DNA from 2 places in the Undibacterium sp. Di27W genome. Region 1 is predicted to be linked to the other one. Evidence: predicted binding sites of a transcription regulator. Region 1 holds the regulator's gene; the other holds the start of a gene.
What was found. Region 1 encodes sigma-54, which starts transcription at its own class of promoters, with help from an activator protein. Its sites were predicted from a motif close to TGGCANGNAANCTGCTTT; they were not measured.

Region 2: the regulator sigma-54 is predicted to act here: its motif matches at 1,532-1,549, upstream of urtA (urea ABC transporter substrate-binding protein).

What each region holds. Positions count from the first base shown of each region.
Region 1 is NZ_JBMPOS010000012.1:92,828-97,046, reverse strand. Features, by position in the region: gene ACO0LF_RS22230 (enoyl-CoA hydratase/isomerase family protein) at 1-459, opposite strand, end outside; gene hpf (ribosome hibernation-promoting factor, HPF/YfiA family) at 1,093-1,440, opposite strand; gene ACO0LF_RS22220 (RNA polymerase factor sigma-54) at 1,548-3,038, opposite strand; gene lptB (LPS export ABC transporter ATP-binding protein) at 3,050-3,805, opposite strand; gene lptA (lipopolysaccharide transport periplasmic protein LptA) at 3,807-4,219, opposite strand, start outside.
Region 2 is NZ_JBMPOS010000001.1:897,092-901,310, forward strand. Features, by position in the region: gene ACO0LF_RS04050 (ATP-binding protein) at 1-944, opposite strand, end outside; gene urtA (urea ABC transporter substrate-binding protein) at 1,607-2,860, shown strand; gene urtB (urea ABC transporter permease subunit UrtB) at 2,960-4,219, shown strand, end outside.

The DNA.
Region 1 (4,219 bases):
GCCGACATCAGGGAAAAGACCGATATTCACTTCCGGCATGGCCATCTTGGTACGCTCAGTGACAATGCGCAAACGGCAATCTGACCCTGCCTGGGCGATACCCATGCCACCACCCATGACGACGCCATTCATCAGCGCGATATAAGGTTTTGGGTAGAAATGGATTAAATGATTTAAGGCATATTCTTCTGTGAAAAAATCTTCCAGCAGGGCCGAGTCACCTTTCGGAGTAGCAGTGCCGACATCATAGAAAAAACGGATATCCCCACCAGCACAAAATGCCTTCTCGCTGCTGCTGTGAATAAACACGGCACGCACACTTTGATCATCCTGCCAGGCCAGCAAGGTCGCCGTCAATGCTCGCACCATATCGAGAGACAGCGAGTTCAAGGCTTTGGGTCTGTCAAGGGTGATATAGCCTATATTGTTCTTGACGGAGGTGAGGACAAATTCGCTCATGATGGACTATGCAGTGTAGGGGATGAAGCTGCTATTTTAACTTTGTCAGGCTTGGGCGTCACGGGGTGTATATGTTTATGAGGAAATAGAGTAAGGACGGCATGCTCGTTGCCGTTGGGTTTGACTTTGGGGTTGTTTTTGACTTTCGGCAGTTCCCATGTGTCGGCGCCGTTTGTGCAGTACAGAAAATGGAAAGAGAAGGACCGCTGTCTGAGCCGCAGGCGAGTTTCGGGCCTTCCCATTTTTTGTACTGCATAAACGGGAACCCCGCAGGGGCGACGACGCCTGGGTCGCCTTCTTTTGCTTCCTTTTCTTGGCGAGCAAGAAAAGGGAGTAGCCGCCGGTCTATCACCGGCGAGCAATCTTCAAATACGAATGCAGGTATTTCAAAATCCAGCTCGCAAAGTCTTACGATTCTGGCGTGAATAAACTTCGTGGCATACACCGAACGCCGCTGGATTCCAGCCAAAAGCACGCTGGAATGACGTTAATACGTGTACGGATTGCCATATGGCAATCAACTGAATAGATTGAGAAATATTATTTATTTCAAAACCACTCACCCAACAAAAAGGACGCCTTTAGCGTCCTTGTTTTGGATGTCCACAACCTGTTAGGGTAAGGACCGGGGTCTTATGAAGCCGATGCCGGATCAGGTATGTGCTTGATGGCGTCGTGCTGATGGTCTTGCATTTTATCTTTGTGCTTGATGACCTGGCGATCAAGTTTGTCTACCAGTGCATCGATTGCTGCATAAAGATCATGCGCCAGACTTTCAACGTGGATATCTTTACCGCTGATATGCAAATTAATGTCGGCTTTGTGTCGTTTTTCCTTTTCCCGGAGCTTGTCCACCGTCAGGATGACGGCGATATCAATGACCTGGTCGAAATGTCGCCTGATACGTTCTAGTTTGGTATGTACATATTCACGAATTGCAGGAGTTACTTCGACGTGGTGTCCACTGATGGTGAGATTCATACTGTGCTCCTATAGTGATGTTGCTTGCTGTAACGATACACTCTTGGCATTTATTTGCCTTGAGCTAAATCATATATAGCAATTCAAACCGTGATTACAAGGACTACTTACAAAGATTTACGCAAACTGACTGGGGGGATTTTCAGGGCTTCACGGTATTTGGCAACTGTCCGCCGGGCAATTACCATGCCCTGTTCACCCAGCATGTCTGCAATTTTGCTATCAGAGAGTGGGCTTTTCTGGTCTTCTGCTCCTATCAACTGCTTGATGAGTGCACGTATCGCGGTGGAAGATGCTTCACCCCCTGTTTCCGTCGCGACATGGCTGCCGAAAAAGTACTTCAACTCAAACATGCCATGTGGGGTCAACATGTATTTTTGGGTTGTCACACGTGAGATAGTGCTCTCGTGTAATCCTAGTGTATCAGCAATTTCGCGCAAAACAAGGGGTCGCATGGCAACGGCACCATGGGTGAAAAAATTGCGTTGCCTTTCAACTATCGCTTGTGCAACGCGCAAAATAGTGTCAAAGCGTTGCCGCATATTTTTGATGAGCCAGCGGGCTTCCTGCAATTGCGCACCCAGGCCAGCTTCACCACGGTTTTGCTTCATGATATTGGCATACACGCTGCTGACTCGCAGCCTGGGCATGACATCCTGATTCAGCATGACTTGCCAGCCATTGCCAGACTTTCTGACGATCACATCCGGCACCACATAATCTGATTCATCGGCGGCAAAGGCAATGCCAGGCCGTGGCTGGCACAGGCGTATGATGGTTTGTGCATCGCGCAAATCTTCATCATCGCAGTCGAGAATTTTCTTGAGTTTGGTGAAGTCTCTTTGTGCAAATAAAGCCAGTTGTGTTTCAACAATTTGCAATGCCAGTCTGCGTGTGACAAAAGCCACTTTGGGCATGCGCCTGATTTGCAGGGCCAGGCATTCTGAAGGGCTGCGCGCACCGACACCAGCCGGGTCAAAGCTTTGCAGCATATTCAGGGCAAAGGCCAGTTCTTCTGCTTCTACACAGAGTTCCAATGGCAAACTGGCATGTATTTCATCCAGGGTTTCAGTCAGGTAACCATTGCTGTCCAGCGCATCTATCATCAGTTCGACCAGGGCACGGTCACGCGGCTCACGCAGGTTCAGGCGCATTTGCTCCAGTAGATGTTCACGCAGGGTGATGTGGGCTGCTCCCAGTTGTGGACGGCCATCTTCATCATCACCAGATTTGCTGCCATGCTGCACATCATCAAAGCCCCAGTCTTCTTCGCTGGAGCTGGTGCTGTCATTGCTGATGACCGTTTCGGCATCGGCAGCGGCTGGCTCGGTGGATTTATCGCTTTCTTCTCTTTGCGCAGGTGCTTCCATGCCTGCGTCAGCCGAGGTACTTGTTGTATTGATGGCACCATCGGCCAGCAGGCGAACCGCATGGTCGAGTGGATCATCGACGCGTTCCAGCATGGGATTATCGGTCAGCAGCGTCTCCAGCTCCTGATGCAATTCCAAAGTCGATAACTGCAATAATCGTATTGATTGCTGCAATTGCGGCGTTAAGGCCAGATGTTGTGAGGTACGTAGTTGCAGGCTTTGTTTCATGATGATTCCCGTCACATCCGGAAGTGTTCTCCGAGATAAACGCGACGTACAGATTCATTTTGTATGATGTCGTCAGGCTTGCCGCTGGCAAGTACCGCGCCTTGATTGATGATGTAAGCGTGATCGCAGATGCCCAGGGTTTCGCGCACATTATGATCGGTGATCAAAACGCCTATGCCGCGTTCCTTGAGGAAGCGGACGATACGCTGGATTTCGATGACAGCGATAGGATCAACGCCGGCAAAGGGCTCATCCAGCAAGACAAAGCGTGGATTGGTGGCCAGTGCACGGGCAATCTCGACGCGGCGGCGTTCACCACCTGACAGTGACAAAGCCTGGCTCTCGCGTATTTTTTCTATTTGCAAATCTGCCAGCAAGGCATTCAGCCTTTGCTCGATTTTCTTGCTGCCGAGGAATTTGCCATCGCTGTCTTTTTGCAATTCCAGTACCGCACGGATATTGTCTTCTACCGTCAACTTGCGGAACACTGATGCTTCCTGCGGAAGGTAAGACAGGCCGAGCACGGCGCGCTCATGGATGGGCAGTTGCGAGATATTGACATCATCAATAATGATATCGCCAGCATCGGAAGGTACCAGACCAACGATCATGTAGAAAGAAGTGGTTTTGCCTGCACCATTCGGCCCCAGCAAACCCACCACTTCACCACTTTTCAATAGCAGGGAAACATCGCGCACGACCTGGCGTGCACCATAACGTTTTTGCAAACCCTTGACCAGCAAGGTGCTGCCTGACTGTGCTGTCATCTTAATTAGCCTGTTTTTCTGGTTTTGGTTGCAAGATGATTTTCAGGCTGCCCGAACCTTCTACAAACTGGCCACTGGTGGAGTTAGTGCCTACAAAGACTTCATTCTTGCTGTCATAAGACAGGTATTCGCCAGCCTGTTCCTGGGTGACTTTAGTGCCTTCCAGATAGCGTACCTTGGCCTTGGAAAAGAATTTGACGATTTCCGTGCTTTGATTGTATTCCGCACGTTCAGCTTCGCCATCTACCCACAGATCAGGTCCGCCATCGCGCTTTTGGCGGAAGGTGACTTTGCGATTGCTGCCACCAGTCAGTACTACAAATTGATCACCATTCGGCGCCTCGGTGACGACGGCATTTTCTGCCTTGACATTCAGAGTGCCACGCACCAGGGCGACACCCTTGGATAATCTGC
Region 2 (4,219 bases), on a different contig from region 1:
ACGACGTTCGCCTTGTATTTGATTTCATTGATGACGATGTTGAGGGTACTGTCTATGCCATGATGTATATCTGCCTCTTGCCAGTCGGTTTCGCCGACATGTGAGAAATCTTTAAGCGACTGTACAATATCCTTGACGCGCTTGAGGCCATCCATGGATTCACGGACCAAATCCTGTATGTCGTCCTTTAAAAAGTCCAGATCGGCTTTTTCACGTAGTTCATCTACCTTGTTCAGAATGGCAGCAGAAGCTTGCTGGCGCAGCAAATCCTCATATTCTTGAATGACTTCAAATAATTTATCTACATAACTACGCAAACTACCTATATTAGAGTTGATAAAGCCTATGGGGTTATTGATTTCATGGGCTATACCTGCGGCAAGCTGGCCGACTGAAGCCATTTTTTCAGATTGCAATAATTGTTCATGGGCTTCTTGCAGTTTTTTGATCAAAAGTTGCTGTTCTTCACCTTTCTTGAACAAGCTTGCTTCCATTTCCTTGCGTTTGGTAATGTCGGTTAATGAACCTATAACTTCGACGGGATTGCCGTCTTTATCACGTATCAGCCTTAACATGTCATGCATCCAGACATATTGTCCACTACGGCTCATGAAGCGGTATTCGTAGGTTCTTTCACCTTCAGTAAATAGTTTGGCGATGCTGGAAAAAATTTCTGGAATGTCTTCTGGATGTATATGTTCAAACCAGAAATTAGGGTCTGCAAGCATTTCAGCAGGGTGATAACCCAAGACATGTCTGGCATTGTTGCTGACAAACGTCATTTTGAAGTCGCCAGTGGGCACGCTGCTATAGATGATGGCGGGCGTATTGTCGATCAAATATTGCAGCCGGGCGTCCGAGGAAATGCCAGTTGCTGTAGCGGGCTGAGTAGTCGCGCCGGTAACTGGAGGTAGAACGCTGAATTCATCAAACTGATTCACCATGACCACCGCTGGAAAAATGAATGGAAGTATTGTTTTTTTAAAATTCCCTTATGTCTATATATTAGAGCAATAAATAATTGAATTGCTATTTTTTTCTATGTGCCTGGATAGACTTTGATGTGATTTCTATATCTATAAGGATTTATTTAGCAAAGTTGTCAGGGTAAATACGCATAAAGAGTAGAAACCATTCATTAAGTCCAATAAAAACATGAACTTAGCGCGCCATGGAAAGAATTTTATGATGCTCTGATTTTGTTGCAAACAGGCAGTATTTTTTGAGCGTTTTTCTATCCAGGTTTTTAAATCAAGCCTCAGCTCCCTAAAATCATATTTTTCGCACAATTCCAGAGCAACCCTGCACCGAAAAGCGGAGTTTATTTTTCAATTCGCAACTAACTGGCGACTTTCACCAAATTGTTTCAGTACTTTGCAAAAAAACATGCAGGGGAATAGCCTGATATTTCGCAGGTATTGAAACCATAGAGTACATATATCTCTTGATATTTTGTCCCACACCGCTCTGGCATAGTAAGTGCCATCTGCAGGGGCAAAATTTATTGGTGCACTGGCCTGCTCACGGAAGCTGGCATGCTATCTGCTAACTCCTTGATGGAAGTTTGGTTTTTCTTTCCATGACCTCACCACTATCAGGAGAAAACATGTCACGTCGTACTGTTTTGAAAGCAATTGCTGTCGCCGCAATGACTCTGGCCGCTTCCGGCTGGCTCACGCAGGCACAGGCCGCCGATACCATCAAGGTCGGCATTCTGCATTCCCTGTCTGGCACTATGGCAATCTCGGAGACATCGCTTAAAGATGTAGCCTTGATGACGATAGATGAAATCAATGCCAGCGGTGGTGTCATGGGCAAGAAGCTGGAGGCGGTGATCGTTGACCCGGCCTCCAATTGGCCGCTGTTTGCCGAAAAAGCCCGCCAACTGGTGTCGCAAGATAAAGTGTCCGTGGTGTTTGGTTGCTGGACATCGGTATCGCGCAAATCCGTCCTGCCCGTTTTCAAGGAACTCAATAGCCTGTTGTTTTACCCGGTACAGTATGAAGGTGAAGAGCTGGAAAAAAATGTGTTCTACACAGGTGCCGCACCTAACCAGCAAGCTATTCCTGCGACTGAATACCTGATGTCGAAAGAGGGTGGTGGTGCCAAGCGCTTTGTCTTGCTGGGTACTGATTATGTGTACCCGCGCACCACCAACAAAATCCTGCGTGCCTTCTTGCATAGCAAGGGTGTCAAGGATATTGACATCGATGAAGTCTACACACCGTTCGGCCACTCTGATTATCAGACCATCGTTGCCAATATCAAGAAATTTGCGGCTGGCGGCAAGACTGCGGTTATCTCTACCATCAATGGTGACTCCAATGTCCCATTTTATAAAGAACTCGGCAATGCCGGTTTGAAGGCCACGGATGTACCTGTCGTCGCCTTCTCAGTCGGTGAAGAAGAGTTGCGCGGTGTTGATACCAAGCCACTGGTGGGCCACTTGGCAGCCTGGAATTACTTCCAGTCTGTGAAAAACCCGGTAAATACTGAGTTCATCAAGAAATGGAAAGATTATGCTGCCGCCAAAAAATTGCCTAACGCAGCAACAGTGGTGACCAATGACCCTATGGAAGCGACTTATGTAGGCATGTATATGTGGAAGCAGGCAGTTGAAAAAGCCAAGTCCACAGATACTGACAAAGTCATTGCCGCCATGGGTGGGCAGACTTTCAAGGCACCATCCGGTTTTGAATTGACCATGGATAAAACCAATCATCACTTGCACAAGCCAGTCATGATAGGCGAGATCAAGGCTGACGGTCAGTTCAGTGTCGTCTACAAAACCAAGACACCTATCCGTGCGCAACCATGGAGCCCTTTCATCCCGGGCAATGAAGGCAAGCAGAAACTGTAATAAAGGAATGATATTTAAGGAGTGATAAAGGCACTCAGGGCTTTCACATCGATTGCTCTGAGTGCTGTACCAGATTTTCCATACCTGACCTGGTTGCCTATGATATTTCGTAAAATCTGCGCGAGCATAGTCTTGTTCGTGTTCAGCCTGACAGCGCATGCGGCTATCGATGGCAAACTCTTGCTGGCGCTGGCGGGGGATGATCCTGATGCGCGTATTACCGCCGTCAACTCCATTGCAGCCCTGGGTAATGAAGAGGCTGTGGAAGTGTTGACTGCACTCAAAAATGAACAGTTGTTTGCCAGGAATGTCTCTGTCTACCTGGTCGATGGCGCACAGGCCAAGGACCTGAGTACTGGGAAAATGCAAAAACTGCCGGATGATGCCGAGGCAATCACCATCAATAACCGCCTGCGTGCGGCACTGGATAGCGCGCTGTCAGGTTTGAGATTATTTTCACCAGACAAAAATACCCGCCTCGTCGCAGCCACTGCACTGGAAAAAGAAGCAACGCCAGAACAACTGCCCTTGTTGAATAAAGCCTATCTGAAAGAAAACGATAGCGAAATCAAATCCCGCCTGCAAATGCTGATTGCCACTGCCAATTTGCAAGCTAGCGATCCAGTGGTGCGCAAGGCAGCAGTCAAGGCTTTGCTGGATAGCCCCAACCCTAATTTAAAACCTGTGCTGCAAAAGATGCTGGCACAAAATCCCGATGGCAGCTACAACGAAGCCGATGTCAGTATACGTCTGGAGGCCGCCAATACTCTGAATGCCATCGACGGCCGCCTGGCACGCATGGAATTTGTTGGCAATCTGTTCTATGGCGTGTCGCTGGGCAGTGTGTTGTTGCTGGCTGCCCTGGGCCTGGCAATCACCTTTGGCCTGATGGGTATCATCAATATGGCGCATGGCGAATTGCTGATGATAGGTGCTTATACCACTTATGTTTGCCAGATGCTGTTCCGCAAATTCATGCCGGGTGCTGTGGATGCTTATTTGTTGCTGGCTCTGCCTGCGGCCTTTCTGGTTTCTGCCGCTGTTGGTATTTTGCTGGAAAGAACGGTGATACGCTGGTTATATGGCCGCCCGCTGGAAACCCTGTTATGCACCTGGGGCATCAGCCTGATCTTGATGCAGGCTGTGCGTTCGATTTTTGGTGCGCAAAATGTCGAGGTTGCCAATCCTTCCTGGATGTCGGGTGGTATCACGGTACTGGGTTCACTGGTGCTGTCTTATAACCGCATCATCATTATTTTCTTTGCCCTGTTCGTGGTGCTGGTAGTCTGGCTGATCTTGAACAAAACACGCCTGGGCTTGTTCGTACGTGCCGTGACACAGAATCGCCGCATGGCTGAT